Regions from separate parts of the Brevundimonas sp. LjRoot202 genome, predicted to be linked through region 2. Evidence: predicted binding sites of a transcription regulator. Region 2 holds the regulator's gene; each other region holds the start of a gene.

Region 1 (10,534 bases), on a different contig from region 2:
GCGTCGCCCGAAGCGGCCGCGATGCGGCGGCCAAGCGCGGGACGCAGCCGCTCGGCCCGTTCGGGGATCCAGCTGTCCACCGGCTCGGGCGTCAGCACATGCGTCTCGCCCAGCCGTGCCGACAGCCGGTCGACCAGCGCGGCCAGGCTTTCGGCCTGCCGGGTCTCCGCCCCGGCCTCCAGCGCCGCCTGCCGGGCGACCATCGGCTCGACCGCGTCGGCGGTCAGCATCAGGGCGTCGAGGCCGAAGCCCAGTTCCAGCCGGCCCAGTCCGGCCTCGCGGAACAGGCGCAGCCAGATGTCCGCGTCCCGGCCCGGCCGGCCCATGCGGACCGACAGGGCGGTCGTCCGTCCGTCCGAGCGGAAGCCGGTCAAGGTCAGGGCCCGCGCCCCCTGCCCGTCGCGCTCCAGGGGTTTGGCGAGATCGGAGGCCAGTTCGGGGAGCCGCGCCTCCACCCCCTCCAGATCGCCGACCGGCTCGGCCCAGGCCTGCCACGCCCGATAGCGGGCCGGCGGACGCACCGGAACGAGAGCTTCACCCGTATAGCCCAACGCCTGGTCCAGCCGCCGGACCAGATCGACGCCGCCGTTCGCCCGGAACCGCCGGGCCAGACCAGCCCGCGGCATCGGATACAGATCGCCGATCCGCTTCAGGCCGAAACGCCGGGCCTGCGCCAGCGTGCCCGCCTCGATCCGCAACGCCTCCACCGGCAGGGGGGCCAGCCGGTCGCGGACCGTGTCGTCCGTGGCGACCGGCGCATCGCCCTCGCCCCAGCGCGCCAGGGCCCAAGCCGCGCCGGGCGTGGGGGCCATGGCCACGCCTGCGGGAATCCCCGCCTCGGCCAGCCGTTCGCGAATCTGGCGCGCCAACGCCGCCTCGCCGCCGAACAGGTGGGCCGCGCCGGTGACATCGAGGAACAGGCCCCCCAGCCCTTCGCCGGACGGATCGGCGCTGACCGACGGCGACCAGCGCTCTGCCCAATGCGCCAGCGCTTTCAGGGCCCGGACGTCGGCGTCGGGATCGGCCGGCTGAGAGATCAGCTGCGGGATCATGGCCAGGGCGTCGGCCTGGGTCTGGCCGCGCCGGAGGCCGGCGGCCCGGGCGGCCGGATTCAGGGCGTGGATCACCGCCGCGCCCTGACTGTTCTTGAGGATCAGGGCGAAGGGGTTGCGGGGATCGTGGACGGGCTCAGGCGGCGAGGCCGGACGGCGCGCCCGTTCCAGCGATCGACGGCGGACCGAGATCGGCCAGTCGATCAGCCAGACGGAGACGATGCGTCTCATCATCCTGCTCCAGCATCCAGGCGCCGGGCCGTTCGCCCCGCCCGCGCGTCAGTTCGGCGAGAAGACGCGACCGCCCCGGCGCCCGCTCGTCTTCCGGATCGATGGCGCTGGGCTGCGTCGCTATCCGCCAGCGCCGCCGGGCCGCGCTCAATCCCTCCAGACCGCGCGACAGGACCAGCCCGGTCGCCTCGCCCTGTCTGGCCGCGAAATCGAGTCGGCGCGTCTGGGTCAGCGTCGCCCCCTCGACCGCCCCCAGTCCCAGCGACACCGCCCCCGAACGCAGGCCTTGCTCCAGCGCCCATAGAGCCTCGGCCAGGTTGGCGACCGGCGCGAGGATCAGGGGCAGGCCGCCCAGCCCCGGGCCGTAGGGCCGCCCATACTCCACGAACCACGCCCGCGGCGCGGTCATCAGCACCGGCCGGTCGTCGCCTTCGCGGCGTCGCGACAGGGCGAACAGCAGGCTCGCGGCCACGTCGCGGGGCGCGGGAGCGCACGCCTCCTCAAGGGACGCGGCGACCTCGGGGAACGGGTCCTGTGACAGGGCGGACGAGGGGTGCATGATCATTCAGAAGCTGAATGTTCATTATTTGTTCCAGCCCGAAAAGAGTCAAATCCGGAATCCGGAATCCCCGAACCGGGCTATTTTCACCCGGACATTATCGAATGGTGCTTCGCCCAAAAGCACAGCCAGGCCCGACGTCTGATCCTCGGGTCAGGGTCCGGCCCTACCGCCGGGCTTTCAACTCGTCGCGGATTTCGGCGAGCAGGGCCTCGGTCGGCGTCGGGGCCTCGGGTGAGGCGGCCTGGTCTCGCCGCATCTTGTTGATCACCTTGACCATCAGGAAGATGACGAAGGCGACGATCAGGAACTGGATCAGGGTGTTGATGAAGGCGCCGTACTGGACGGCCACTTCCTCGACCGCTTCGGTGGCCGGGTTCTCGGGCGCCAGCACCCATTTCAGTTTCGAAAAATCCACCCCGCCCAAAGCCAGGCCGATCGGCGGCATGATCACCTGTTCGACCAGGCTGGTGACGATCTTGCCGAAGGCCGCGCCGATGATGACGCCGACGGCCAGGTCGATGACATTGCCCCTGGAGATGAAGTCCTTGAACTCGGTGACCATACCCATAGCGGCGTCCCTCTCTCCGTCTCTGGCTTGCCGGTGAACCGTCAGGCGTCTCCGGCCGCATTCAGCCGTTCACGCAGTTCCTTGCCGCTCTTGAAGAAGGGCACGGCCTTGGCGGGCACGTCCACGGTCTCGCCGGTGCGCGGATTGCGTCCGGCCCGCGCCGGCCGGCTGCGAACCGAAAAGGCCCCGAAGCCGCGCAGTTCGACACGGCCGCCGTCGCCCAGCGCCTCGACCATCTGACCGAGCACGATGTTGACCACCCGCTCGACCTCGGCGTGGGTCAGATGAGTGTTCTCGGCGGCGAGTTTCTCGATCAACTCAGATTTGATCATGCAGGCCCCCGCCCTCCTAAGCTCTTCCCAGAGCCATACGGGTGCATTCGAAACCCGAATGCAAGCCCACCCTAGACTCCCCATGCCCACGGCAAAAGGCCCGAGATCGTAAATGACGGTTACCGGACATTCACCCTGACCGTGAGCGGCCATGAAAAAGGCGGCCGGATCGCTCCGGCCGCCCCTTCATTCTTGTAGCCTGACGCTCGCGACACGGTCGCTCGCGGCTTGAGGCCTTACTCCTTGGAGCCGGCCTTCTCGCGCAGGGCGGCGCCGAGGATGTCGCCCAGCGAAGCGCCCGAGTCCGACGACCCGAACTGCTCGATGGCCGCGGCCTCGTCCTTCATTTCGAGCGCCTTGATCGACACCGAGACGCGGCGCGAGGCCTTGTCGATGCCGGTGACCATGGCGTCCACGCGATCGCCGACCGAGAAGCGCTCGGTGCGCTGCTCGTTGCGGTCGCGGGACAGGTCGGACTTGCGGATGAAGGCGGTCGCCGGGGCGTCCTCTTCACCGAACTTGACCTCGATGCCGCCGGTCTCGACCGCCGTCACAGTGACGGTGATCTGCTGGCCCTTCTTGAAGGTGTCGCCTTCCATCGGATCGCCGCCGAGCTGCTTGATGCCCAGCGAGACGCGTTCCTTCTCGACGTCGACGTCCAGCACCTTGGCCTTGACGGTCTCGCCCTTGCGGTAGCGCTGGATGGCTTCCTCGCCCGAGACGTTCCAGTCGAGGTCCGACAGGTGGACCATGCCGTCGATGTCGTTGTCCAGGCCGATGAACAGGCCGAACTCGGTGGCGTTCTTGACTTCGCCCTCGACGGTCGAGCCGATCGGATGCGAGGCCACGAAGGCGTCCCACGGATTGTCCTGGGCCTGCTTCAGACCCAGCGAGATGCGGCGCTTGGAGGCGTCGACATCCAGCACGACCACGTCGACTTCCTGCGAGGTTGAGACGATCTTGCCGGGGTGGACGTTCTTCTTGGTCCACGACATTTCCGAGACGTGCACCAGGCCCTCGACGCCGGCTTCCAGCTCAACAAACGCGCCGTAGTCGGTGATGTTGGTGATGCGGCCCGACATCTTGGCGCCGACCGGATATTTGGCTTCGACGCCGTCCCACGGATCGGCCTGGAGCTGCTTCATGCCCAGCGAGATACGCTGGGTGTCCGGGTTGATCTTGACGATCTGGACCTTGACGGTGTCGCCGACGGCGAGGACCTGCGAGGGGTGCGAGACGCGCTTCCACGACATGTCGGTGACGTGCAGCAGGCCGTCGATGCCGCCCAGGTCCACGAACGCGCCGTAGTCGGTGATGTTCTTGACCACGCCTTCGCGGACTTCGCCCTCTTGCAGCTGGCCGACCAGCTCGGTGCGCTGTTCGGCGCGGGCTTCTTCCAGGATGGCGCGACGCGAGACGACGATGTTGCCGCGCGGACGGTCCATCTTGAGGATGGCGAAGGGCTGTTCCTTGCCCATCAGCGGCGCGACGTCGCGCACCGGACGGATGTCGACCTGCGAGCCCGGCAGGAAGGCCGAGGCGCCGCCGAGGTCGACGGTGAAGCCGCCCTTGACGCGGCCGATGATGGTGCCGTTGACCGGCTGGCCGTCGGCGAAGACCACTTCCAGACGGGTCCAGGCTTCCTCGCGGCGAGCCTTGTCGCGGCTGATGACCGCTTCACCCAGGGCGTTCTCGACGCGCTCGAGGTAGACTTCGACGTTGTCGCCGAGCTTCGGGATCACGGCGCCTTCGCCGATGCCGAACTCGCGGGCCGGGATGCGGCCTTCGGTCTTCAGACCGACGTCGATGATCAGGATGTCCTTCTCTACGCCGACGACGCGGCCGTGGACGACCTGGCCTTCGCCGAGGTCGCGGCCCTGAAGGGTTTCGTCGAGCAGCGCGGCGAAGTCGTCACGCGAGGGGGAGAAGCTTTGGGTGTCAGTCATGCAGGGTTGAGGTTTCTAACGGTTGTGGCGCGTGACCGGATGGCCCCGCGCGAGGTGAGTTGAAGAGTGAGATCAGGTCGTCGGGATGCGAGGCAAATGAAGCCAGATCGCCCGCGGAAGCCGAGGATGGGAGCGTTGGATTTGCGGAACGGGTCAGAGACCGTGTTTCGCGCGCGCCGCCTCGACGATACGGCGGGCCGCATCGAAGGCGGTCTCTATATCCATATCGGTCGTATCCAGCAAGACGGCGTCTTCGGCCTGCACCATCGGGGCCGCGCCCCGGCCGGCGTCGCGCTGGTCGCGGCGAACGATGTCCTCGAGCATGTCCTCGTAAGCGATGATCTCGCCGCGGGCGGTCAGCTGCTTCCAGCGGCGGGCGGCGCGGACCTCCGGCGTGGCGGTGACGAACAGCTTGGCCGGCGCATCGGGCGCGATGACCGTGCCGATGTCGCGTCCGTCCAGCACCGCCCCGCCGGGCTGGTTGGCGAAGGCCTTCTGGAATTCGAGCAGGGCGGCGCGGACGCCGGGATAGCCGGCCACGCGGCTGGCGGCCTCGCCGGCGCCGCGGCCGGTCAGCCGTTCGGTGTCGCTCAGCTGGCTGGCGTCCAGCGCCCGGGCCAGGGCTTCCGCCGCCGCCGCGTCGTCCAGCGAGCCGCCGCGGTCCAGCAGGCCGAGCCCGACGGCGCGGTAGAGCAGGCCGGTGTCGAGGTGGGGCAGGCCCCAGGTCGCGGCCAGACGCGCGGCGATGGTCCCCTTGCCCGAGGCGGCGGGACCGTCGACGGCGATGATCAGGGGACGGGTCATCCGGACGCGATATCCGCGCCGAGGCCGCGCATCAACTCGACAAACCCCGGGAAGCTTGTGGCGATCATGCCGGGCTCGTCGACCGTGACCGCCTGATCCGCCGCCAGACCGAGCACCAGATGGCTCATGGCGATACGGTGGTCGCCGTGGGTGGTCACCGTCGCGCCGCCGCGCACGGCGCCGCCGGTGACGGTGAAGCCCTCGGGTTCCTCCTCGACCGCGACGCCGCAGGCCTGCAGGCCGGCGGCCATCAGGGCGATGCGGTCGCTTTCCTTGACCCGCATCTCGCCGATGCCGCGCATCACCGTGGCGCCCGAGGCGAAGGCGGCGGTGGCGGCGAGGATGGGGTATTCGTCGATCATCGAGGCGGCGCGATCGGGCGGGACGACGACGCCTTTGAGGCGGGAATGGCGGGCGGTGACGTCGCCGACCTCCTCGCCGCCGGCCATTCGGCGGTTCGAGACGGTCAGGTCGGCGCCCATCTCGCGCCAGGTCTCGAACAGGCCGGTGCGCAGGGGATTGAGCATGACGTTCTCGACGGTCACCGCCGCGCCGGGGACGATCAGGGCGGCGGCCAGCGGGAAGGCGGCGGACGACGGGTCCCCCGGCACCGAGACGGCGGTTCCGACCAGGGCCTGGCCGCCCTTGAGGCTGACCCGCCAGCCGCGTCCGGCGGGCAGCACGCCGACCTCGGCCCCGAAGGCCCGAAGCATCCGCTCGGTGTGATCGCGGCTGGGTTCGGGCTCCGTCACGGTGGTGACGCCGTCGGCGTTCAGCCCGGCCAGCAGGACAGCGGACTTGATCTGGGCCGAGGCGATCGTCTGGACGTAGTCGATGGCCTTGAGGGCGCCGCCCGATAGCGCGAGCGGCAGACGGTCCTCCTCGCCCGGCCATTCGAACCGTGCGCCCATGTCCGCCAGCGGCCCTGTGACCCGTTTCATGGGGCGCTTCCGCAGCGAAGCGTCGCCGTCGAAGGTTACGCTGATCGGATACCCCGCCGCCGCGCCCATCAGCAGGCGCACGCCGGTGCCGGCGTTGCCGCAGTCGATGACGCCATCCGGCCGGCGAAAGCCACCGTGGCCGGTGACGCGCCAGCGGCCCTCGCCCAACCGCTCGACGTCGGCCCCGAAGGCCCCGGCCGCCCTGGCCGTGGCGAGGATGTCGTCGCCTTCCAGCAGGCCGTCGATTTCGGTGACGCCGGTCGCCATGGCGCCCAGGATCAGGGCGCGGTGCGATATCGACTTGTCGCCCGGCGCGCGCACCACGCCGGACAGCGCGGGAGCGCCTCGGGCAGTCAGGGTGGGGGGGATCGTCACCCGGCGGTCTCCGAATAGTTCAGGCGGGCGCGGGCGGCGCGAGAGATGGCTTTTGACAGCGGCCCCCCTTGGTGGCAAGGGACGCGCCCGATTTCCCACTCCCGCCAAAGGTCTTACACCGTGGCCAATCCCGAACTGGGCCAGAAGCAGGTCTGCCCGAACTGCCAGGCCAAATTCTATGACCTGGGCCGCCGCCCGGCCCACTGCCCCAAATGCGCGACCGATTTCGATCCGGAGGAGGCGCTGAAGCTGCGCAACCGCCGCGGACGCCCGGCCGGCTACGCCGCCGACGAGACGCCCGAAGAGGACGCCGAGGATCAGGTCGTCAAGAAGGCCCCGTCCGAGGACGAGGACGAGGAAGAAGAAGCGGTCGCCACCCCGGAGATCGACGAGGAAGGGCACGAGCCCATCCTGACCCCGGACGACGACGACGAGACCCCCGTCGATCCGACCGAGGAGTCCGGCATGGGCGAGGCCAGCGACGACGACGACGTGCTGGCCGACGATGACGACGACGACTCCGTGCCCTTCATCGAAGACGAGGACGACGACTCCTTCGACGACGACATCGTCAAGCCGGGCAAGGACGAGGACTAGGATTTCAACCTTTCCGGGGTCGCCGCGGGCGGCTCCGGAGGGGGCGAAAATAAATGGCGGAACCGGGCTTGATCGCGATCAGGCCCTGACATAGGTTCCGCCGCCTCGCCGGGGGCCGCATACAGCACCCGGCGATCCGACCGAAAGGCTCCGGCCTTTTGATTGGGGCTTTAGCTCAGTTGGTAGAGCGCTTGCATGGCATGCAAGAGGTCAGCGGTTCGACTCCGCTAAGCTCCACCATGAAGGCCCCGCGGGAGACCGCGGGGCCTTCGCCTTATCTGGCCCCGCGATCGTTGATCCGGGACGGCAAATCCCCATTTAATCTGCAGCGGCCGACGCCTCGCCGATTCCGGGAGGTGCAGACGGCCCACGGCCTGCTTCGGGGGCGAAAGACGATGACGACGCGCACCATCCTGTTCGACAGCCCGTTCCTGCTGGGCTTCGACCATACCCGGGCCCTGATCGACCGGGCCGCGCGGGCGGCGGCGGATAGCTATCCGCCCTACAATGTCGAACAACTGGGCGAGCGCTCCGTCCGCATCAGCCTCGCCGTCGCGGGCTTCGGCCCCGACGATCTGACCGTGACCCTGGAAGGTCGTCAGCTGACCATCGCCGGCAAGCGCGAGGACGCCGGCAAGACGGATCAGGCCTTCCTGCATCGCGGCATCGCCGGCCGCGGCTTCGTGCGCAGCTTCGTGCTCGCCGACGGGCTGGAGGTGGATCAGGCGAAGCTGGAGCACGGCCTGCTGCATGTCGAGCTGAGCCGGCCCGAGGACCTGCCCACGGTCCGGCGCATTCCTATCACGACGGGCTGATCCGCCGTCGTTTTCACCGGTCGCCGCTCGCGGGGCCGAACCACACGGCCTTTCGGGGCGTTAGCTCAGAACAAGGAGGCGGTCGCCATGACGCCTATGATGATGATGACCAAGGAAGACTTCAGGGGCCTGGGCGCGCCTGACCTGGTGTATGTGCGCGAGATCCGCGCCGCCGATGTGCTGGCAGATACGCCCATCCCCGAGGCCAAGGGCCTGGCGATCGATCCCGAGATGACGCTGTACGCCGTCCACGGCGCCGACGGCGAACGGCTGGCCGTTATGATGGACCGCGAGACCGCCTTCGCCGCCGCCGTGGCGCACGAACTGGAGCCCGTCTCGGTTCACTGATCGAAGAACGCGTTCGCGCTAGCTGAGCCCGGCGTCGCCGGCGCTGAAAACCCGTCAGGCCGCCGTGGCGGGCTGGTTCTTGACGAACAGGGCGCGGATCGCGTCGACGGTCCGGGCCTGACGCAGATGTTCCCGCATTTCTGACGACCGCAGGGCGCGCGACACCGCGGCCAGGGCGCGCAGATGTTCCGCGCCGTCGCGAGGCGGGGCGAACAGGGCGAAGATCAGATCGACGGGGCGATCGTCGACCGAGCCGTAGGCCACCGGGGTGTCCAGCCGCACGAACACGGCCGTGACCCGCTCGAGGCCCTCGATGCGGGCGTGCGGCACGGCCACGCCCGAGCCGAGGCCGGTCGAGCCCAGGGCCTCGCGTTCGAGCAGGGCCTCCATGATGCGGGCCTCTGGCAGTCCGAGGGTCTGGGCGGCGGCTTCCGCCACCGTGTGCAACGCCTGGCGCTTCGAGGACGCGCCGCTGCGCAGGACGACACCGCCGTCCGCCAGCAAATCACCGATGTCCATAAGGCCCTGTCCCGACTCTACCCAATCATTCCCGCTGGGCGGGCGCCGTGTAGACGACCCGCCTCGTTGTGGGAAGCACTATGACGTGACACCGTTTACCGAACCGTGTCCATTGAACGCTTTCGAGGTCCGCTCCGGGTCAATCCAGCCGACATTGCCGTCGGGCCGGCGATAGACCACCGACAGGCCGCCGTGGGCCGCGTTGCGGAACACCACGACCGGATAGCCGGTCATGTCCAGCTCCAGCACCGCGCGGCCGACCGTGACCGTCCGGATCTCCGACTCGGTCTCGGCGATGACCATGCCGACGGGAGGCGGCTCGCCGGGCGCCCCGGCCTCGCCGAAGGCCTCGTCCTCTACGGAATCGGGGTCGCGCAGCACGATGCTGCGGGCGACCTCGCGGGCGGCGTCCTCCGACTTCTCGGGCGAGAGACCCTTCGGACCGATGTGGTGATCCTTGAGCCGCCGCTTGTAGCGCCGCACCCGCTTCTCGAGCTTGTCGAGGCTCTCGGTGAAGGCCGAATGGGCGTCGCCGCCCAAGCCGGTGGTGAACACCACCTGGCCGGACGCGAGGCGCACCCAGCAGTCGACCTTGAAGCTGTGACCCTCCTTGGTGACGATCACCTCGGCGTCCTGGGCCCCTCGTTCGAAGTATTTGCCGATCCCGTCCTGGAGTTCCTGGGAGATGCGCGAGCCTAACGCTTCGCCAACATCCACTTGCTTACCGCTGACCTGGATTTGCATGCTGGTAGAACGCGACCGATGGCGTTTGGTGTCAACGCCGATCACCGAAATGTGGTGGCGCTTCAGCCGGTCCTAAGCATCCGCCGGCGTTGAACGGACGAAGGAATTCGCAGCGCTTCCCGGTACTTGGCGACGGTGCGCCGGGCGATGTCGATGCCCGCCTCGTTAAGGATCTCGACGATCCGGTCGTCGGACAAAACGTCGCCATCCCGGGTCTCGCCGTCGATCATCGCCTTGATGCGGTGACGCACCGCCTCGGCCGAGTGCGTGGCCCCGCCGTCGGACGACTGGATGGCCGCCGTGAAGAAGAACTTCAGCTCGAACACCCCGCGCGGCGTCGCGACGTATTTGTTCGAGGTGACCCGGCTGACCGTCGACTCATGCATGCCGATGGCGTCGGCCACCGTCTTGAGATTCAGCGGCCGCAGGAACTCGACGCCGAAGGCGAGGAAGGCGTCTTGCTGGCGCACGATCTCGGACGACACCTTGAGGATGGTCTTCGCCCGCTGGTCCAGCGACTTGACCAGCCAGCTGGCCTGGGCCGCGCATTCGGCGACGAAGGTCTTCTCGGTCTCCGATCGCGCGCCGGCCGAAACGACGCCGTGATAGCGCTTGTCCATGATCAGGCGCGGCAGGGTGTCGGCGTTGAGTTCGACCTTCCAGCCGCCGGCCGGATCGGGCCGCACGTGCACGTCCGGGA
Region 2 (10,534 bases):
GCCACCCGGCAGGACGCGGGCTCCGCCTGGAGCGCGAGTTTCAGGTCATGAACGACGGCGCTGAGATCGGCGGCGAGGCCGTTCATCTTCCAGTTGCCGGCGATCAGCTTCACGGATTGTTTCATCAGGCCTGTCTAGGCGGAGCTTTTCGCCAAGCCAAGCCGTCAGGCGCGCCGATCCACCGCCATTGTCTTGCCGTGCTGGCCCGTCACCCCCTATAGGCCGAAGCGACTATCGTTCGTCGCCCTCCGCCAGGACCGCTCGCCCATGATCGCCATCTTCCGCAATTTCGCGAGGTCCAAGTTCGCGATGGGCCTGCTGATCCTCACGGCCCTGGGCCTGCTGATCACCGGCGGCGCGCAGACCGACGTGCTGGGCAGCCTGCGCGCGCCCAAGGTGGTGTCGGCCGGCGATCGCGGCCTCAGCCCGGTGGAGTTCCGGGCCGAGATGGATCGCCGCCTCGAGCAGATCCAGGCCGAACAGCGCCGGGCGGTCACCTATGACGAGCTGTTCGCCCAGGCCAGCCTGACAGCCGTGCTGAAAAGCCGCGCCGAGGAACTGGGCTTCTACGCCTGGGCCTGGAAGACCGGCATCCGCCCGGGCAACGAACTGATCCTGCGCCAGATCCGGGCCATTCCGGCCTTCTTCGATCCGGTCACCAGCCAGTTCAACGAGGACCTCTACCGGGCGCGCCTGGCCGAGGCCAAGATGACCCCCGCGCTTCTGGAGCAGGAGGCCCGCGACCAATACAGCCGCGCTCACTATGGCTCAGCGTTGGTGGCCGGCCTTCGCCTGCCGCGCATCTACGGCGCCGCGATCGCCAACCACACCCAACAGGCCCGCGACGGCCAGTGGTTCCTCCTGACCCAGAGCATGGCCGGAACCGCGCCGCGCCCGACGGACGCCCAACTGGCCTCGTTCATGAGCCAGAACGCCGCCCAGCTTCGCCTGCCCGAGCTGCGGAGCGGCGCGCTGGTCGGCTTCAGCAGCCCGGCGGACCAGAACCTCGCCATCACGGACGCGAAGATCCAGGAGCGGTTCGAATTCCGCAAGGACGCCCTGTCCCTGCCGGAGCGCCGGACCTTCACCACCCTGACGGCGCCGACCCAGGCGGCCGCGGAACGGATCGCCGCCGCCCTGCGCGCCGGCCAGACCCCGGCCGCCGTCGGCCAGGCCAATGACCTGCAGGCGGCGCAGTTCACCGACACCCCGCGCAGCGCGATCAGCGACCCGGCCGTCGCCGGCGCCGTGTTCGGCCTGCATGTCGACGGCGTGTCGGCCCCGGTGCAGGCCCGCGTCGGCTTCGTCGTCGCCAAGGTGAGCGGAATCACTCCCGGGCGGGAGGTGACGCTGGACGACGTGCGCGAGCAGATCGTCGAGGAACTGCGGGGCCAGGAAAGCCGCGCGGCCATCGCCCGCCGGGTCGAGGCCTTCGAAGCGGCGCGCCGCGGAGGCAAGAGCCTGGACGACGCCGTGCGCGAGGTCGGGGCCGTGATCGTTCCGATCCCCGCCGTCAGCCGTGAGGGCCGCACCCGCGACGGTCAGCAACTCGGCGTCCCGGCCGAGGTCCTGGAGCAGATGTGGAAGCTGTCCAAGGGCCGGACCGGCGAGGTCGTCAGCGCCGGGGAAGGCCGCTATTTCGTGGTTCGCGTCGACGACGTCATTCCGGCCGCCATGCCCAAGCTCGACGACGTTCGCGACGAACTGACCCAGGCCTGGACGGCGCGCGAGAACGTCCGGCTGCTGTCGGCCCGCTCGGACGCCCTGATGGCGCGCCTGCGCGGCGGCGAGGATATCGCGGCCGTCGCCGCCTCGGTCGGCGCCACGGTGACCAGCCGGACCGGCGTGAAGCAGGATCAGGAGACGATGGCGCAACTCGGCCAGGGCGTGATGACCGGCCTGTTCAGCACCGGGCGGGGCCAACCCTTCGCCCAACCGCAGTCGCGGGACAGCATCGCCATCGGCCGCGTCAACCGGGTCACCCCGCCCACGGCCGCCCTCGCCGCCGGTGAGGCCCAGCAATGGCGGGCCCGTCTCGGCCAGGCCACGACCGATCCGCTGTTCGCGCGCGCCGTGGCCGCCGCCGCCGAGCGGATGAAGGCGACCTACGACGAGGAACTGGGCCGCCAGGCGCTGGGGCTGGAAGCCACGCCGACCCCGCCGGCGCAATGAGCGCAGCGGGCGGCGCGTCGCCCCCGGCCGGCTTCGAACGCGGCTGGTCGGAGGGCCGGCCGCAGGTCGTCGTCCGCCGCCTCGTCGATGACCTCGAGACGCCGGTCTCGGCCTTCCTGAAGGTCGGCCATGGCCGCACCCACGCCTTCCTGCTGGAGTCGGTCGAGGGGGGCGCGGTCAACGGGCGCTATTCGATCATCACCCGCGAGCCGGATGTGGTCTGGCGCTGCCGGGACGGCCGGGCCGAACTGGCGCGGGGCGCGGACGTGGCGGCCGGGGCCTATGAAGCCGAGGCGGGCGATCCGCTGGCGTCGCTGCGTCGTCTCATCGCCGCCTCGCGTCTCGACCTGCCGGTCGACCTGCCGCCGATGGCAGCGGGACTGTTCGGGGTGTTCGGCTATGACATGGTGCGGCTGCTCGAGCCGCTGGGGGCCCCCAATCCCGATCCGCTGGACCTGCCCGACGCGGTCCTGACCCGCCCGGCGCTCGTGGCCATCTTCGATTCGGTGAAGCACGAGATCGTGCTGGTCTCGGCCGCCTGGCCGGACAGCGGGCTGGCCGCCGACGCGGCCTTCGACGCCGCCGTAGCCCGGCTCGACGCGTTCGAGGCCGAGCTGCGCGCGCCCCTGCCCGCGATTCCCGCGCCGGTCGAGGCCCCGGTCCCGCCGTTCCGCTCGCCGGTGGACGAGCCGGCCTTCGGGGCCATGGTGGCGAGGGCCAAGGACTACATCGCCGCCGGGGACATCTTCCAGGTGGTGCTGAGCCACCGTTTCGCCGCGCCGTGGGCCGGCGATCCGTTCGCCTTCTACCGGGCCCTGCGGCGCCAGAACCCGTCGCCCTATCTGTTCTTCCTCGATTTCGGCGATTTCCAGCTGGCTGGGTCGAGCCCGGAAATCCTCGTGCGGCTCAAGGACGGGCGGGTGACCATCCGCCCCCTGGCCGGGACGCGGCCGCGCGGCCAGACCCCGGAAGCCGACCGGGCGCTGGAGGCCGAACTGCTGGCCGATCCGAAGGAGCGCGCCGAGCACCTGATGCTGCTGGACCTGGGCCGCAACGACGTCGGCCGCGTCGCCGCGCCGGGCACGGTCGAGGTCACGGAAAGCTTCAAGGTCGAGCGCTACAGCTCTGTCATGCATATCGTTTCCGACGTGCAGGGTCAGGCCAATCCGCAGCTGGACGCGGTCGATACCTTGCTGGCCGCCCTGCCCGCCGGCACCCTGTCGGGCGCGCCCAAGGTGCGGGCGATGGAGATCATCGACGAGCTGGAGAGCGACAAGCGCGGCGTCGGCTATGGCGGCGGCGTCGGCTACATCTCGGCTGGCGGCGAGGCCGACATCTGCATCGTGCTGAGAACCGCCCTGTTCGCCGACGGCAAGATCCACGTGCAGGCCGGCGCCGGGGTCGTCGCCGACAGTGATCCGGCCGCCGAATACGCCGAGACGAAGGCCAAGGCGCGGGCCCCGATGCAGGCGGCGGAGGAAGCCTGGCGCTATCCGTTCGGGAACAGGGGCTGAGCCACCGCCGGCTCCTCGAAGCGGACGCCCGGGCCCAGAACCATGACGCCGGCCATCAGCATGGCGCCCGTCGCGGCCAGCGCCGCCGCGCCCAGCGCCGCCCACGGACTGGCGCCCCGCGCCTCCGGAGGCGTCAGCAGGCTGCGCGCCTTGTCGATCCTGATGTCGGCCATGCGAGCCCCTCCGCTGGAGGCCCCAGTTCGACCGAACGTGGTTAATGAACACTTACCCTTGTGCCTGCTTGGCGCGGGGGCACGCACCCCCTAGAAGCCCAAGCATGATCCTCGTCGTCGACAACTACGACAGCTTCACCTGGAACCTGGTCCACTACCTCGCGGAACTGGGCGCGGAGACGCGCGTGGTGCGCAACGACGACCTGACCGCGGGCGAGGCCTGGGCGCTGAAGCCGGAAGCGGTGCTGCTGTCGCCGGGGCCCTGCACGCCGAACGAGGCGGGCATCTGCCTGGCGCTGCTGGACAGCGCGCCGCTGGAGATGCCGATCTTCGGGGTCTGTCTCGGCCATCAGGCCATGGGCCAGGCCTTCGGCGGCGACGTGATCCGCGCCAAGAGCCTGATGCACGGCAAGACCTCACCGATCGAACACGAGGGCAAGAGCGTGTTCGCCGGCCTGCCCTCGCCGTTCACGGCGACCCGCTATCACAGCCTGGCGGTGAAGCGGGAAACCCTGCCGGACGTGCTGGAAGTCACCGCCTGGACCGCCGATGGCGAGATCATGGGGCTGGCGCACCGGACGCGCCCGATCCACGGCGTGCAGTTCCATCCCGAATCGATCGCCACCGAGCACGGCCACGACCTGCTGGCCAACTTCCTCGACCTCGCCAACATCAAACGCCGGGCGATGGTCTGACGTGGCCGACGGATTCAAGCCCCTGCTGGCCAAGCTGGTCGATGGCCGCGTGCTGTCGGCGGACGAGGCGCACGCCTTCTTCGCCGCCTGCCTGAGGGGGGAGCCGACGCCCGCCCAGGTCGCCGCCGCCGTCACCGCCCTGCGCATCCGCGGCGAGACGGTCGAGGAGATCGCCGCCTTCGCCACGGCCATGCGCGAGGCGGCGCTGACGCTGGATCATCCGTACGAGGTCATCGACACCTGCGGCACCGGCGGCGACGGCCAGCACACCTTCAACATCTCGACGGCGGCGGCGCTGGTGCTGGCCGGCGCGGGACTGAAGGTGGCCAAGCACGGCAACCGGGCGATGAGCTCGAAATCCGGCTCGTCGGACGTGCTGTCGGTGCTGGGGGTCAACCTCGCCGCCACGCCGGCGCAGCAGCTGCGGGCGCTGGACCGGGCCGGCATCGCCTTCCTGTTCGCCCCGACCTACCACGGAGCCATGCGGCACGTCGGGCCGGTGCGGGCCGAGATCGGTTTCCGCACGGTGTTCAACCTGCTGGGACCACTTTCCAATCCGGCCAATGCGAAGCGGCAGGTGATGGGGGTCTATGATCCGCGCCTGCTGGAGCCGCTGGCCGAGGTGCTGGGACGACTCGGCGCCGTGCGGGCCTGGACCGTGCACGGGCAGGGGCTGGACGAACTGACCACCACGGGCGCGACCGAGGTCGCGGAGTGGAAGGACGGGGCGGTGCGCCGCTTCGCCGTCACACCCGAGGACGCGGGGCTGGCGCGGGCCGACCTCGCCGACCTGCGCGGCGGCGACGCCGAGGAGAATGCGGCCGCCCTGCGGGCGCTGCTGGACGGGGCGAAGGGGGCCTATCGCGACATCGTGCTGCTGAATGCGGCGGCGGCGCTGGTCGTGGGCGACAAGGCGGCCGATCTGGCGGAGGGCGCGGCGCTGGCGGCGGCGGTGATCGACGACGGCCGGGCGGCCAAGGCCCTGGCCGATCTGGTCGAGGCCACCAACACGGACATCGAGGAAGAGCCGACGTGACCGTTGACGTGCTGGAACGGATCGCCGCCTACAAGCGCGAGGACGTGGCGGCGCGCAAGGCCGCCCTGCCGCAGGACACCGTCGAGGCGCGGGCGCGGCAGGCGTCGGCCCCGCGAGGCTTCCGGGCCGCGCTGGAGCGGCATGTCGAGGCGACCGGCAGGCCGGCGCTGATCGCCGAGATCAAGAAGGCCAGTCCGTCGAAGGGACTCATCCGCGAGGACTTCGACCCGCCGGCGCTGGCCCGGGCCTATGAGCGCGGCGGAGCCTCGTGCCTGTCGGTGCTGACCGACGGACCGAGCTTCCAGGGGGACGACGCCTTTCTCGGACAGGCGCGGGACGCCGTCGCCCTGCCCTGCCTGCGCAAGGACTTTATCGTCGACCCGTGGCAGGTGGCCGAGAGCCGGGCGCTGGGGGCCGACTGCATCCTGATTATCCTCGCCATGATTGATGACGGGCTTGCGGCCGAACTGCTCTCCGAGGCGGAGCGGTTCGGCATGGACGCTCTGGTCGAGACCCACGACGAGGCCGAGATGGCCCGCGCCTGCAAGCTGGGCGGCGATCTGGTCGGGATCAACAACCGCTCGCTGCGGACGTTCGAGGTCAATCTCGAGACGACCGAGCGGCTGGCCATGCTGAGCCCGGTGCGGGCGCTGCTGGTGGCGGAGAGCGGCATCTTCACGCCGGACGACGTGGCGCGGGTGTCGGCCGCGCATGCGCAGGCGGTGCTGGTCGGCGAGAGCCTGATGCGGCAGGCGGACGTCGAGGCGGCGACGCGGACGCTGCTGGCGTGACCGTCATTGCGCATCTGTCAAAGGCGAGGACCTATTCCGGTTTCATCTTCCTCGGAGGCTCGGCTCTCTACATCCTGATGCAGCCGCTTTGGCATCCGGGTGGGCTGCGCGCGCTCATGGCCGGCGACGATGGCGGACGCGGCTGGTGGCCGATCCCAGCGATCGCCGCCCTTGTGCTCTTGCCGATGATGGTGCGTGCGCTCTTCCGGACGCTGCGCCATCGAGGGCCTGCAGTCTTCATCCGCGACGGCGCGCTGTATTGCGCGGAGTGGCGCGCACCTGTGGCGCTGTCGGATATCAGGGCGTTGGCGATATCCCGCTTCGGAATTCTGTCGCGCAGCCAGCCGATGGTGACGTTGACGACCCTCGATGGCTCCGTCCGACGGATTCAGACGCTCAACCTCACGCCTGATACCGCCGAGATCGGCCGCAGGATCGCCGAGGCCGTTGGACTGCCCGCTCCGGCCAGCGCCACGGTAACCACACCTTAACCGGAACACCTCAGGAACACCTTGTGGACGTTTGCGGTTTGTTCCGTTAGCGTTCTCGCAACGGGATTCGCCGCCGAGGTCGCCATGCTCACGCGCAAACAGCACGAACTGCTGATGTTCATCCACGAACGGATCAAGGAGACGGGCGTCTCCCCCTCGTTCGATGAGATGAAGGAGGCGCTGGATCTGGCGTCCAAGTCGGGCATCCACCGGCTGATCACGGCGCTGGAGGAGCGCGGCTTTATCCGCCGCCTGGCGCACCGCGCCCGGGCGCTGGAGGTGGTCAAGCTGCCGGAGCAGGCCACGGCGCAGACGCGCAGCCGGCAACCGTTCCGCCCGGACGTCATCGAGGGCGGCGGACGGCCCTTCGCCGCCGAGCCCGCCAACGACACCCGCGAACTGTCGGTCATGGGCAAGATCGCCGCCGGCACGCCGATCGCCGCCATCGAGCACGAGCAGGCCCGCTATCCGGTGCCCGAGACCATGTTGGGGGCCGGCGAGCACTACATGCTCGAGATCGAGGGCGATTCGATGATCGAGGCCGGCATCCTCAACGGCGACCTGGTGATCATCAAATCCGTCGACACCGCCTCGTCGGGCGAGATCGTCGTGGCCCTGGTCGAGGGCGAGGAAGCGACGCTGAAGCGGCTGCGCAAGAAGGGCGGCTCGATCGCCCTGGAGCCGGCCAACCGCAACTATGAGACCCGCATCTTCGGCCCGGACCAGGTCGAGGTGCAGGGCAAGCTGGTCGGCCTCATCCGCCGCTATCACTGACTGCGGGAACGCCGCGCGGGCTCCACGGCCGGTCACCGCGCACCTGTGAGGACCAGACGGCGCGCCAGCGGTTGGCCGACGGCGGCCCCTCGCGCCACAGTTCGACCGCGCCGCCGCGGGCGTAGTCGATCCCGTCCAGCATCAACCGGCCTTCGCATGAGGCGGGAAGGACATGGACGGGCGCACGGACGCTGACGACCGGCGCGGCGGCGCACAGGGCGTCCATCTGTTCCACCGACGGCGCGCGCTTGCCCCACCACAGGGCCAGCGGGCCGGCCGACGGCGGCGACGGGGCGCAGGAGAAGCGGGTGCAGGTCCAGCCCTCGTCCGGCCGCCCGACCGGCGTGACGCCGCGTCGGCGGGACCAGACGTCGACCGCGAACTGGCGCACGCCGGGGCGGGCCACGACCGCCTCCCCCGCCTCGATCCAGGCCGCGTTGGTCCCGCCGTCGCCGATCCACAGGTCGGGCGTGGGCGCGCGCGGCCACAGCATCACCGCCGCCGCGAACGGCAGGCCCAGCCAGCGCAGCGGCCCGCGCCACAGGCAGCAGAACAGCACGCCGAGGAAGGCGATCGGCAGCACATAGTCGGGCGCGCTGGCCACAGTCCGCACCGCGCCAGGCAGCGCCGCCGTCCAGGCGCCGATGGCCAGCATCAGCTCGATCCCCCGCGCCGCCAGCCACAGGAAGGGCGCGCCCAGGCCGAGCGGCTCCAGCAGGGCCCCGAGGGCCAGCGCCGGCATGATCAGGAAGTCGGACACCGGCGCGGTGGCCAGGTTGGCGGCCAGGCCGTACATGGCGGTGCGGTTGAAATGCTGCATGGCGAACGGCCCGGTGGCCGCGCCCGCGACCAGGCTGGCGAGGACCGCCGCCCCGACCCAGGCTGCGCTCCTCTGGACGATCAGGATGGGCAGGGGCGCGGAAATCTCGCGTGGGCGGACCGGCCAGGCCTCGACCAGCGCCACCAGCGCCGCCGTGGCCGCGAACGACATCTGGAAGCCGGGCGTGACGATGGCTTCGGGCTGGAGCAGCAGGACCACGAAGGCCGCGACGGCCAGGGCGTGCATGGTGATGGCCTGCCGGTCCAGCAGGACAGCGAGGAAGGCGATCGAGGCGGTGATCGCCGCCCGCTCGGCCGGCGGCGGCGCGCCGGACACGACCAGATAGGTCCCCACCGCCAGCAGGCCGCCCCAGGCCGCAACCTTCTTGCCCGGCACGCGCAACGCCAGCCACGGCCAGGCGGCGACCAGCAGACGCACCAGGAAGAAGGCGAAGCCCCCGACGACCGCCATGTGCAGGCCCGAGATCGACAGGATGTGGGCCAGCCCCGAGTCGCGCATCACGTCGACATCGTCAGGGTCGAGCCAGGCCTCGTGGCCCGTGGTCATGGCGGCCGCAATGCCGCCGGCCCGCTCGCCCTGCCGCGCCACGATTCGGCGGGCCAGGTCATAGCGCAGCCCGTTGACCGCCATCGCCGCGCGCAGTCGCCACGGCGGCTCCGGCAGGTACGCCGGCCGGACCTCGCCCAGACCGAAGGCCACCCCGCCAAGCCCTTGGAAAAAGGCGTTGCGGCCGAAATCGTAGGCGCCGGGGCTGGCCGGGGCGGGCGGCGGATTGAGGATGGCGAACAGGCGGATCGCCTCTCCGGGTTCGGGCGCGACGCCGCGCACCGTAGCGCGCAGGCGAACCGGCGTGTCCTCCGGCGCGAGGCCGCGGATGCGGACGGGCGCGATCACCACGCGCGGACCGGCGGCGCCGGGGCTGTCGACGTCGACGACCCAGCCCTCGACCACGGTCGGCTCGCTCATCGCCGGAGCGATCGGAGCCGTGACCGCATCGGTGCGCAGTTTGGCGACGGCCAGTCCGAAGGTGAAACACGCCAGGAGCATCAGCGGCAGGGTCCAGACGCGGCTCGCCCTGAGCCGCCGCGCGCCCAGCCAGGCCGCGGCCGTCGCGACCGCGAACAGCAGCAGCGGCGCGGCCGCCGGCTCGGACTTCAGGAAGAAGTAGACCGCGCAGCCGCCGCCCATCGCCACGGGGGCCCACAGCCGCCAGCGCAGGGTCTGGGCGACGACCTGGGCTCCCAGAAATCCGCCGAAGCGCGAGCGGAGACTGTGCATCGCCGGAGCGGACGGTATAACGCCCGCCATGACCTCCCCGTCCGCCTCCATGCCCGAAGTCGTCACCCGCTTCGCCCCCTCGCCGACCGGCTTCCTGCACATAGGCGGCGCTCGCACGGCGCTTTTCAACTATTTGTATGCCCAGCGCCACAACGGGAAGTTCCTGGTGCGGGTCGAGGACACCGATCGGGAGCGCTCGACCGAGGCGGCCGTGCAGGCGATTTTCGACGGCCTGAGCTGGCTCGGCCTCTTCGCCGACGACGAGCCCGTGTTCCAGCATGCCCGCGCCGACCGGCATCGCGAGGTCGTCAACGAGTTGCTGGAGCGGGGCGCGGCCTACCGTGATTTCACCTCGGCCGAAGAGACGGGACGCCTGCGCGACCTGGCCAAGGCCGAGCGGCGCACCTTCGAGTCGCCATGGCGCGACCGCGCGCCGACCGTCGACGACCTGACCCAGGCCCATGTTGTCCGCTTCCGTCGCCCCCTGCCCGGCCAGGTGGTCGTCGAGGACGAGGTCCAGGGCACGGTCAGTTGGGCCAATGAGGACCTCGACGACCTGGTCCTGCTGCGCTCGGACGGCGCGCCGACCTACAACCTCGCCGTGGTGGTCGACGACCATGACATGGGCGTGACCCATGTCATCCGCGGCGACGACCACCTGAACAACGCCGCGCGCCAGAGCCTGATCTACGACGCCCTCGGCTGGACCCGGCCGACCTTCGCCCACATCCCGCTGATCCACGGCCCGGACGGGGCCAAGCTGTCAAAG
Region 3 (10,534 bases), on a different contig from region 2:
GTCGATGATGGCGTCGATCTGCCCGGGCGTAGCAGTGACCGCCATCGAGGCGCCCTTGTCGCCCTCGATCTCGATCAGATAGCCGTCGGGGGTCTCCGACAGGATGAACTGCTTGAGGGACTGGACCTGGGTGTCGGCCATGGCGGGCTCCGGTTTGACGAACCCGACAACCGCGGGCTTCGGAGAAAGGTCCCCCTTGCAAAAAAAGGCCGCCCGATCCGGGTGGGGATCGAGCGGCCGCTCCGTCCGGCCCGGCCCGGCGGGGTCGGTGGCGGGTCGGCGGACCCGGCCGGAGAAGATTTGTCGAAAAGCACCGTCCACTGCGTTCACGGCGTGCGGTCCGCGCGGACCCTAGCCCTCGAGGTCCTGGCCCTCGTCAGGCTCGGGGTGGCCCAGCAGTTCCTCGGCGATCTTGTTGGTCGAGGCGCGCACGGCCTTCTCGATCGAGTCGGCGACGTCGGGATTGGCCTTGAGGAAGGCGCGCACGTTCTCGCGGCCCTGGCCGATGCGCTGGCTGTCGTACGAGAACCAACTGCCCGACTTCTCGACGATGCCGGCCTTGACGCCCAGGTCGATGATCTCGCCCAGCTTGGAGATGCCCTCGCCATACATGATGTCGAAGATGACCTCGCGGAACGGCGGGGCGACCTTGTTCTTGACCACCTTCACGCGGGTGGTGTTGCCGACCACCTCGTCGCGGTCCTTGATCGCGCCGGTGCGACGGATGTCGAGGCGGACCGAGGCGTAGAATTTCAGCGCATTGCCGCCGGTCGTCGTCTCGGGTGAGCCGTACATGACGCCGATCTTGTGGCGGATCTGGTTGATGAACAGCACGATGCACTGCGACTTGTTGATCGAGGCGGTCAGCTTGCGCAGCGCCTGGCTCATCAGGCGGGCCTGCAGGCCGGGCAGGCTGTCGCCCATCTCGCCCTCGATCTCGGCCCGCGGGGTCAGGGCGGCGACGGAGTCGACCACCACGATGTCCACGGCGCCCGAGCGCACCAGGGTGTCGACGATCTCAAGCGCCTGTTCCCCGGTGTCGGGCTGCGACACCAGCAGGTCGTCGAGGTTGACGCCCAGCTTCTGGGCGTAGCCCGGGTCGAGCGCGTGCTCGGCGTCGACGAAGGCGGCGGTGCCGCCGGCCTTCTGGATCTCGGCCACGGTGTGCAGGGCCAGGGTGGTCTTGCCCGAGCTCTCCGGCCCGAACACCTCGATGACCCGGCCGCGCGGCAGGCCGCCGATGCCCAGCGCCATGTCGAGGCCCAGCGAACCGGTCGAGACCGAGGGAATGGCTTCGGTCACGCCGTTCTTGCCCAGTTTCATCACCGAGCCCTTGCCGAAGGCGCGGTCGATCTGGGCGATCGCCGCCTCCAGAGCCCGCTGCTTGTCGCCGTCGTCCTTGCCGACCAATTTCAAATTCGCCTGTGCCGCCACCTTGCCACTCTCCCTTGCCATGATTCCCGTTCGGTGCCCGGGGGAGAGGCCCGCCTTCGGTCCGATGACCGTGACCCGCTCCCTGTGAGAGGGGATATGTGCACGGTTTGTTCCGGTTGCCAATATGTTCTTTTTCGCCGGCTCGCTCTCTACGTCCGATTTTGACGTATCAGGTCCCTGGCGGCCGCCGCCACGCCACCATGCCGAGGGTGGAGATCTGCACCGGCTCGCCGTTCTGGTTGCGGGTCTCGTTGCGGGTGCGGACCATGCCGCGGTCGGGACGGGACTTCGACGGCGTGATCTCCAGCACCTCGACGTGGACGGTCAGCGTGTCGCCCGGGCGGGTGGGGCGAGGCCAGGTGGTCTCGCCGCCGACGCCGATCAGCCCGACGGCGAACGGCAGGCCGTCGACCAGCATCCGCATGCTCAGCGCCGCCGTGTGCCAGCCGCTGGCCGCCAGACCGCCGAACAGGCTGTCCCGCCCGGCGTCTTCGTCGAGGTGGAAGGGCTGGGGGTCGTACTGTCGGGCGAACGCCTTGATCTCGTCAGCCGTGACGGTGACGGAGCCGGACACGAAGGCCTGCCCGACGTGGAGGTCCTCGAGGTAGATCTGTCGTTCGGGCACGGGAGTCTCCGTTCGCGGCGTCGAGCCGCCAGGCTGGGATATGGCGATTTCAAACCGCCGCGGGAGTCTCCGCCGCCGCCGGCTCGGCCGACCGGGCGGCGAACGACAGCGCACCGCCCAGCACCAGCACCGCCAGCGCCGCCATCAGCCACGGTCGGACGGCGCCGCGCCCGGGCGACAGCGGCCGGACCAGCATCAACGCCAGCAACCCCATCAAGGCCAGCACGCCGGGCAGGTCCAGGCCGATGCCGAGGAACACCGGATGCGACAGGGCGACCAACCAGCCGCCCCCGATGGCGGCGACGAACGCGACGGGACCCAGCGACCGGGGACGGGTCAGGCCCGGGTCCACGAAGGCGGCCAGCGCCGCGACACCCGCCGCCGGCAGGGCGGGCCACAGGAACAGGAAGGCGGTCTGGGGCGCGACGGTCTGGGCGACGGCGCCGAGGGCGAGAACCAGGGCGATCAGGCCGGTCCAGCCGCCCCACGGCGTCTGCGCGGCCAGCCCCGGGGCCAGCGACAGGCCGATGGCGACCACGGCGGCGCCAATGACGATGGGGTTCAGCCCCCCCAGGGCCAGCGCCAGGACGGCGGCGGCCGCGATGGCACCCGCCGTGACGCGCCGATCCGGCCGGCCTCGCCCGCCCAGCACCGCCATGCCCAGCGCCAGCACGGTCAGGGCCGCGCCCGCCTCCATCCACGGCAGGCGCGCCAGCAGGGTGTAGTATGCGTCGGCGCTTTCGGCCCGCGCCGCTATCGATCCGGCGAGGGTCCGCACCGCCTGGGTCAGCACCAGACCGGTGGCGAGGAACCAGACGCCGTCGACAGCGCCGCGCCCCAGGTCGGCGAACGTCAGCCCCGCCCGGCGCCGCGCCCGCCAGGTCGCGCCGGCCAGCAGCAGCGCCGCCAGCGCCAGCAGCCCCCAACCCGTCGCCGGCGCGTGGTCGAGGACGACCCGGCCGAACAGGTCGGCATAGACCCTGTCGGCGCCGCGGGCCGGCAGGACCTGCGCGCGCAGCAGGGCGTCGGCGCTCTCCAGCGCCTGCGAGCCGATGTGCTGGACCGCGCCCCGGTCGAGAGCCTCCGGCGAGGAGGCCCCGTGATACTGCTCGGGCCGTCCGATGAAGGCGAGGTTCAGGCCCTGGACGCCGCGGTCCTTCGGGATGGTGAAGTCGGTGCCGTTCGGCATCCGTTCGTAGACGAAGGCCGCCAGCGAATTGGTCGTGACGCCGCCATCGGCCCGGACGCCGGCCCGGCCGAACAGGGCGACGGTCTCGGCGGCGCCGCGCCCGGTCTCGAACATCATGGCCCGGCCGCCGCCCCCGCGCGCCTCCAGATTGACCACCGCCCCGATCCGGTCGCGCAGCGGATGGCCGCCCCAGAACACCCGCGCCCCGTCCAGCCCGATCTCCTCGGCGTCGGTCAGCAGCACCACCAGCGTCCGGTCGGCCGGTCCCCGGGCGCGGATCGCCCGCACACTCTCCAGCACCGCCGCCACGCCGGCCGAATCGTCCGCCGCCCCGGCCGAGCCCGGCACGGTGTCGTAATGGGCCATCAGCGCCACGGCGGAGAGGGACGGGTCGCGCCCGGGCAGCACCCCGACCAGGTTGGTGGCGGTGAAGTTCGCCGCCTCGGGGTCGCCCCCGATCCGCCGCAGATACCGCGCCGAGCCCCGCGAGATCGGCCCGGACTGGGTCGAGGTCTGCAGGCCGAGCTCGGCCATCCGCCGCAGCAGGACGTCCCGGACCCGGGCGTGGTCGGCCGATCCGACCGGATGCGGGCGTTGCGCCAGCTCGCGCACATCGGCAATGGCGCGCTCCGCCGAGAAGGCGGTCGGCGGCGCGCTGGCCCCCACGGGGCTCGGGACCTGAAGCGCTGCGACGCCGATCAGCAGCGCGAGCGCCAGCGCCCCGACCAGCCAGTACAGCCGCATGATCCATCCTCCCCCGACGACGGCCAACCCTAGCCGGGCGAGCCGGGCTCGTCATCAAGGGAAGGGCGCCCCGCGATCAACCATGTCTGCTCAGGTTTCGTTAGAATACGCGACCTAACCGGGACCCCGTTAACGGGGGAACGGAATGCTCAAGGCTCTGAACGCGCTCGTCCGACAGTGGCGTTGCCGCCGCCACCGCTGGCGGCCGGACCGGCACCGGCCCGACGGCGAGTGGTGCGACCTGTGCGGAGCGCGCCGGCGTCTTCGGGCGGATTGAGCCCTGCCCCCAGGTCCGCTTTCGACCCATTGCGGACGTTAGGCATTCCGACGCGCCTGCTCGCTCTGGCGGCGGTCAGGTTAGCCTTCACACGCGCCCAGTAGTTGGGCTTCGCGAGTGGTTGGCGCTTCTTCCTCGCTCGGTTCGAGTGCCAACTCTTCAGCAACATACCTCTTGGCTCTTCGCGGACCTGCGGTTCGCACCAGGACGGCAAAGCTACGAGATTCGTCAAGAAGGATGACGGTCCCGCATGCCAACTGAATATCGGACGATGACAAACCATCAGCCTCTTCAAACCTGTAGCGGCCAGCAACTCGTATTGGCCCTGCTTCCGGGCCTGCGGCGTGCCTGATCGCGCGGATGGTGGCGACGTCGGGCGTATTGGAATTGTAGAAGCTCGCGAAGACCGCCAGCCCGCCCGCGAAGAGCAAACCCACAATCGCCAGCCATTTCTCGCGGCGTGATAGTAGCGAGCCGACTGGATCCATTTTAGCGCTCGATTCTCCTACCTGCGGAAAGGCTGTTTTACTGCAGTCGAAAGTACCTCCGTCCGGCATCGCAGCAAGCGTCCATTTCCCACACTTGGCCGACCGTCCGCTACCGACCCATTGCGGACCTTGCGGCGGGGCCATCTTAGAGAGAAAGGTGCGGAAGGCGGCAACGCGCTAAAGCCGGAGCTGGAGGCGAAGTGAAGCTGTGGACAGCCGAGATGGTGCGGAACGGATTCAGCTTCGCCGCACTGCTTACGTTCGTGCTCATGGGGCTCCAGTTCGGTGCGTTCGGACGGCGGGGGCTAGGGCCTTCGCAGGCATACCCGATTGAACGCAGTAACCACAGCCACCTGTTCTTCGTGTCGCAATCCGAAGCGTGGGGACTTGCCGGGTTGCTCGGCCTCGCCGTTGCCTTCGTCGGCGTCGCCGCCTTGATCGAATATCGGGTGATCCGGAAATCGGCCTAGGCGACGGTCGCCTCGCGACCGATTGCGGACCTTGTTCTGTTCGGTGATGGTGTTTCGATGAGGAGACTTATCGCCCTTGTCTTGCTGTCGCTTTCGGCTTGCAGCGAGCAGGTGGAGGAAGCCTATCCTACTTGGGCAGAGGCTCAGCGTGCAGGGGCTGTAGACGAGGGCTGGATTCCTGCCTTCGTCCCTCAGAGTGCTCGCGACATCAGGGACTCGCACGACCTTGATAGCAACCGCCAGACCCTTTTCTTTGTCGCACGACCAGCAGATGTCGAAGCGATGGTGGAGAGTTTTCCCCCAGCCTCGGTCGCGAACCAAGCCGCAGTCTCCGATCTGTCCAGCGAGCATGGACTCGCGCCCACTTCGGACGCCTACATGGTGTGCGCGAAACCTCTGAACGGTGCGCTTGTCGTGGATCGCGAGAGCGGGCGTGCTGTTTATACGACCGCCATCCAATGGGCCGACGAGGCGTGCTCCCTGAGATAGTCGAGCACGTCGGCCAAGGTCTGCTTTCCAACCTTAGGCGACGGGCAGGTCCCGACCCATCGCGGACCTTCAGCGTTCTATGGGCTGGAAGGTGACTTTGACCCCTGCGATGTCGGATTTCTCTGTGAACACGCGTGCTCTTGCATCGTATCTGACGATCAGATTCTGATCGTCGGACCAGGCGACCTCGACCCAAGGTCCACCGCCGACACTCTCCTCTGCGGCCCCGTGATTGGCATCGGCCACGAAGGTGTTCCCGGCGGCGGCTGGGCGGACGCCCGACCTCAACACCGAAACTTGGGTGGCGTGTCCAGTGGTGGCTCCACAGCTTCGCTCGAATAGGAATGCGCTGAGGCGGCCATTCGGCGACCCAAGCTCGGACAATATGCTGTTCTCACAGCCAGCCGAACAACCGCCCACCACAACGGCAATCCCGGCGAAGAGGAACTGCTTCCACATCACGACAGACTGAGCGGCACGGTAGGGCGCGTCAACGTCGGCTTATCATCCGCAGGTGACGTTCCGCTCCCGACCATTGCGGACACTCGACCAGTGGGCCAGAACTGCACCAATGTTCGAATTACGTACTGCTCCTATCGTTGTTGCGACGGCGTTGATGCTGGCGTCAACGACGGGCGCCGCTTTGGCCGAAACCGGGGCCGGTGACAGCGAGCCGCAAAGCGGCCAAGGGCCGCAAGATCGTAAGGTCTTTACGGCGGAGCAGGAACGTCACTGGCGGATCATACAGGAGACCGTTGTCGGAATTGCGTATTGCAACCGACCCGGCTTCGTCGATCAGACCTATGCCATCCCCGTTCTGGATTGGTCAGGGGAGTATCTGGATAACGAAGGCCGCCCGGTGATCAACGAGTACGCGCGTGCGGTTCGAGAGGCGGTTGCGCGACGGCGTGCGCAGAACGGCCAGGTTTCCCTAACTGAGTGCGCGAGGTTCGATGGAGCAGAAGGCGCCCGTACACGTCAGGCCTTCATGCAAGCCGTTTATCAGCTCGGCATCGTGGCGCCGGAGGCGACGCAAGGTGACCCGCCGCTTGATCCACCAGAACGCGATGCTGAGGTCCGCTAACCACCCATAGCGGACCTGTCGAACCGACCGCTTGATTTGAAGGAGACGCGGCATGGACCGGTTCAGCGGCGGTTGCCTGTGCGGCGATGTCCGGATCGTGGCGACGGGACGCCCGTACCGGGTCGGGCTGTGCCACTGCCTCGACTGCCGCAAGCACCACGGGGCGCTGTTTAACGCCTACGCGGTGTTCCCCAGGGACGCGGTGACGATCGAGGGCGAGACACGCGACTACGCCGGCCGGTGCTTCTGTCCGCGCTGCGGCTCGTCCGTTTTCGCGCGGACCGCTGACGAGATCGAAGTGAGCCTGGGGTCCCTCGACGCGCTTGACCAGCTGACGCCGACCTATGAACTCTGGACCCGTCGCCGCGAAGCCTGGCTGCCGCCGTTTCCGCTCAAGCGACGCTATGAGCGCGATCGTGACGCCGGGGGCCGCACCGAGGGTTAGGCCGCGGGATCGCTTGCCGTGCCCCAGCCCCGAATATATACGGCATATACGGATCGTATATTCAGGAGCGCCCGGTGGGTATCGTCAACATCGAGGATGAACTGCACGAGCAGCTGCGCCGGGCGAGCAAGGCGTCGTGCCGGTCGATCAACGCCCAGGCGGCGTTCTGGATCAGGATCGGCATGCTCTGCGAGATCAATCCGGGCCTCAGCTTTCAGGAGCTGGTGGCGCGTGAGCTGAAGGCGGCGGGCGTCGATCCGGCGGCCGCGGCGGCATGACCAAGACGCCGGCCGAGGTCGAGCTGATGGCCGAGGCCGGGCGTCTGCTGGCGTCGGTGTTCACGCACCTGGACGGACAGCCCCTCGCTGGAATGAGCACCCTGCAGGTCAACGATCTGGTCGAGCGGTTCATCGTCGACGAGCTGGGCGCGCGGCCCGCCAGCAAGGGCCAGTACGGCTACGGTTTCGTGCTCAACAGTTCGAGGAACGAGGTCGTCTGCCACGGCGTCCCGTCGGCGGACGAGGTCCTGCGGGACGGCGACATCGTCAACCTGGACATCACGCTCGAGAAGCACGGCTTCATCGCGGATTCCAGCAAGACCTACCTGATCGGCGACGTGGCGGCTCCGGCGAGGCGGCTGGTTCAAGCCACCTGTCAGGCCATGTGGAAGGGCATCGGCGCGGTGCGTCCGGGCGCCCGGCTGGGCGACATCGGCTTCGCCATCGAGCGGCACGCGAAACGGAACGGCTATTCGGTGGTGCGTGACTACTGCGGCCACGGCATCGGGCGCGAGATGCACGAGGCGCCGCAGGTGCTCCATTTCGGCAAGCCGGGGACGGGCCTCCCGCTGCGGGAGGGCATGGTCTTCACCATCGAGCCCATGCTGAACCAGGGCCGCAGGGCGGTCCGGACCGAGGACGACGGATGGACCGTGGTCACGGTGGACGGGACGCTCTCCGCACAGTTCGAGCACACGGTCGCGGTCACCCGTGACGGCGTCCGCGTGCTGACCCTGCGTCCGGACGAAGCCCGGCCCGCCGCGGTGCGAACCACCGCCTGATTTCAACCCGGCGTCAGGCCGGCCGGGCGGCCCTTTCGAGCACACCCGCCAGCGAGGCCATCCGGGCCGCGTCGATCTTGTTCCCCTCTTCCGATGCGGCTTCGGCGGCGGCCGCGGCGGCCAGGGCCGCGGAGAGCTCGGCCGCCCGCGCCCGGTCGAGGTCGCCCTCGCGCCACTGGTCGACCACGGCGCGAACCTGGCCGGCCAGGGCGGCGTCGAGCCCGTCAGACCGCGTGAGCTGATCGAGATAGGCGCCGGCCACGTCCGGGTGATCCCCCCACACCGGGCGGGTCTGGGTCTGCGGATTGATCGTCTCCTGCATCACCCGCTCGGCGACGGCGATCTCGGCCGCCGACAGATGCTCGCTCGGCTTCAGGCGAAGCACGTCGAAGCCGCGCGCGATCTCGCTGGCGTAGATGCGGCCGTTGAACCAGTAGGCCGACCAGGCCCCGCCCACCTTCAGCCGTTCGGCGTCGATCGGGCCGCGGTCGAAATACGCGATCTCGACCGGCCGGGCCGGATCGGTGAAGTCGACGATCGAGACGCCGCCCTGATACCAGGCCTGGACCATCAGGTCGCGGCCGGGGACGGGGATCACATTGCCGTTGTGCGCGACGCAGTTCTCGGTGGCCGACTGGGCGGCGGGCAGCTTGAAGAAGCTCTTGCCCACAAGACGGCCGTCCTCGATCGTGGCGATCAGGTCGGCGCCCCAGGTGTGGGGGTCCTCGGCCCGGCAGCGCGCCGAGGTGCCGCCGCCCCATTCGTCGGTGAACAGCACCTTGTCGCCGGCGTTGTTGAACGTGGCGGAGTGCCAGTAGGCCATGTCCGGATCGAACAGCTCGGAGACCCGCGCCGGGTTCTCCGGATCGGAGATGTCCAGCAGGATGCCGTTGCCGCTGCACGCCCCGGCCGCGAGGTTCAGCTCGGGGTAAACGGTGATGTCGTGGCAGTGGTTGGTCGCGCCGCTCTCCTGACCGGCGACGCCGTAGCGGCCGCCCTTCCACAGGCCGGCGATCTCGCCGGTTTCGCGATCGGCGAAGATGCGGGGCCGGTTGACGATGGCGGCCTGCTCCGGCGCGTCGAGCGGCACCTTGATCACGTCGATCGAGTACAGCGCGGTTTCGGGGTTCTCGCCCGGCTCGCCGTCCTGGCAGATGGCCAGTTCGTCGGACTTGCGCACGCCCGAGGTGGCCGAGTTGTAGATGTAGAGGACGTTGGAATCGTTCGGGTCCGGGACCTGGGTGTGGGTGTGCGACCCGCGGCAGGTCTGGACGGCGGCGATCTGGCGCGGCGCCGACAGGTCGCTGATGTCGAAGATGCGGATGCCGCGGAACCGCTCGGCGTTGACCTCGCCCTCGGCGTCCCTGACGCCGCAGTCGAGCCGGGCGCGGTTCTGCTCGACCGACATGAACAGCAGGTCGCCGTGAATGGAGACGTCGCCCTGACCGCCGGGGCAGACCACCGACAGGACCAGTTCCGGCGCGCCCTGGCCGGTGACGTCCCAGGCGTTGAAGCCGTGGAAGCTGCCCACGAACAGCCGGCCGTTCGACATGGCCATGTCGCTGTTGGCGAGGGCGAGGGGGCTGTATTTCGGTTTGGGCTGGGGGTCCGGCAGACCCGCCGCGGCGGCCTGGTCCCGGGCGGCTCTGGCCGCAGCCGCCTCTTCGCGCGTCGGCGGCGCGAACAGCGCTTCCGGATCGAAGAAGCCCGGCGGCGGCGCGACGGAATACTCCAGCGTCAGGTTGGACGCGGCCTGCCCGGCGTCGTGCAGGCCCGGCGACAGGGTGGTGCGGACGTCCGTCCCGACGGCCGGCGTCTGGCCCGGGGCCTGCGCCTGGGCCGTGGCGGCCGCGAACAGAAGACTGGCCGCCGCGGCGGAGCTCAACAGAAGACTGCGGATGATCATGGTCGCCCCTCGGATGACTGGATTCAAAGCTCGGACAGGATGGTCTGCATGCGCAGGATTTCGGCCGACTGGTCGGCGACGACGGAGGTGACGAACTCGGACAGCAGCGGGTCCTCCGCCGTGTCGGGCCCGGCGAGCAGGGCGTCGACCATGTCGAGCGCTCCCTGATGGTGCTGGATCATGCCTTCCAGGAACAGGCGGTCGAAGGTCGGCCCGGTCGCGGCGGCCAGCGCCGACATCCGCGCCGGCGACAGCATGCCCGGCATCAGCGGCGCATCGGACGCGTGCGCCTGATGCCCGGCGTGCGGATCCGCGGTCGCCAC

Evidence for each region. The regulator LexA, encoded in region 2, represses DNA repair genes until DNA is damaged. The targets are predictions, from matches to a motif close to ATGTTCNCNANNTGTTCT.
Region 1: ACSQ1L_RS07155 (ImuA family protein) is a predicted target of LexA. The motif match lies at 1,860-1,877, and genes of this name have one in related genera.
Region 3: recA (recombinase RecA) is a predicted target of LexA. The motif match lies at 1,548-1,565, and genes of this name have one in related genera.

Annotation. Positions count from the first base shown of each region.
Region 1 covers NZ_CAXUQW020000002.1:451,201-461,734, forward strand. Annotated here, with positions in the region: gene ACSQ1L_RS07150 (Y-family DNA polymerase) at 1-1,283, opposite strand, end outside; gene ACSQ1L_RS07155 (ImuA family protein) at 1,189-1,848, opposite strand; gene mscL (large-conductance mechanosensitive channel protein MscL) at 2,009-2,413, opposite strand; gene ACSQ1L_RS07165 (integration host factor subunit beta) at 2,455-2,745, opposite strand; gene rpsA (30S ribosomal protein S1) at 2,982-4,691, opposite strand; gene cmk ((d)CMP kinase) at 4,845-5,495, opposite strand; gene aroA (3-phosphoshikimate 1-carboxyvinyltransferase) at 5,492-6,805, opposite strand; gene ACSQ1L_RS07185 (TIGR02300 family protein) at 6,932-7,408, shown strand; tRNA gene ACSQ1L_RS07190 (tRNA-Ala) at 7,573-7,648, shown strand; gene ACSQ1L_RS07195 (Hsp20 family protein) at 7,804-8,223, shown strand; gene ACSQ1L_RS07200 (DUF1150 family protein) at 8,311-8,571, shown strand; gene ACSQ1L_RS07205 (PTS sugar transporter subunit IIA) at 8,626-9,090, opposite strand; gene hpf (ribosome hibernation-promoting factor, HPF/YfiA family) at 9,169-9,834, opposite strand; gene rpoN (RNA polymerase factor sigma-54) at 9,897-10,534, opposite strand, start outside.
Region 2 covers NZ_CAXUQW020000001.1:443,604-454,137, forward strand. Annotated here, with positions in the region: gene tpiA (triose-phosphate isomerase) at 1-125, opposite strand, end outside; gene ACSQ1L_RS02505 (peptidyl-prolyl cis-trans isomerase) at 268-2,172, shown strand; gene trpE (anthranilate synthase component I) at 2,169-3,686, shown strand; gene ACSQ1L_RS02515 (peptidoglycan-binding protein) at 3,662-3,859, opposite strand; gene ACSQ1L_RS02520 (anthranilate synthase component II) at 3,964-4,554, shown strand; gene trpD (anthranilate phosphoribosyltransferase) at 4,556-5,590, shown strand; gene trpC (indole-3-glycerol phosphate synthase TrpC) at 5,587-6,381, shown strand; gene ACSQ1L_RS02535 (hypothetical protein) at 6,378-6,872, shown strand; gene lexA (transcriptional repressor LexA) at 6,957-7,646, shown strand; gene ACSQ1L_RS02545 (ComEC/Rec2 family competence protein) at 7,627-9,795, opposite strand; gene gltX (glutamate--tRNA ligase) at 9,794-10,534, shown strand, end outside.
Region 3 covers NZ_CAXUQW020000002.1:249,881-260,414, reverse strand. Annotated here, with positions in the region: gene ACSQ1L_RS06270 (hypothetical protein) at 1-141, opposite strand, end outside; gene recA (recombinase RecA) at 352-1,434, opposite strand; gene ACSQ1L_RS06260 (MaoC family dehydratase) at 1,604-2,059, opposite strand; gene ACSQ1L_RS06255 (M20/M25/M40 family metallo-hydrolase) at 2,109-3,992, opposite strand; gene ACSQ1L_RS06250 (hypothetical protein) at 4,350-4,757, opposite strand; gene ACSQ1L_RS06245 (hypothetical protein) at 4,958-5,227, shown strand; gene ACSQ1L_RS06240 (hypothetical protein) at 6,288-6,800, shown strand; gene ACSQ1L_RS06235 (GFA family protein) at 6,853-7,245, shown strand; gene ACSQ1L_RS06230 (ParD-like family protein) at 7,320-7,523, shown strand; gene map (type I methionyl aminopeptidase) at 7,520-8,305, shown strand; gene ACSQ1L_RS06220 (LVIVD repeat-containing protein) at 8,319-10,211, opposite strand; gene ACSQ1L_RS06215 (DUF305 domain-containing protein) at 10,235-10,534, opposite strand, start outside.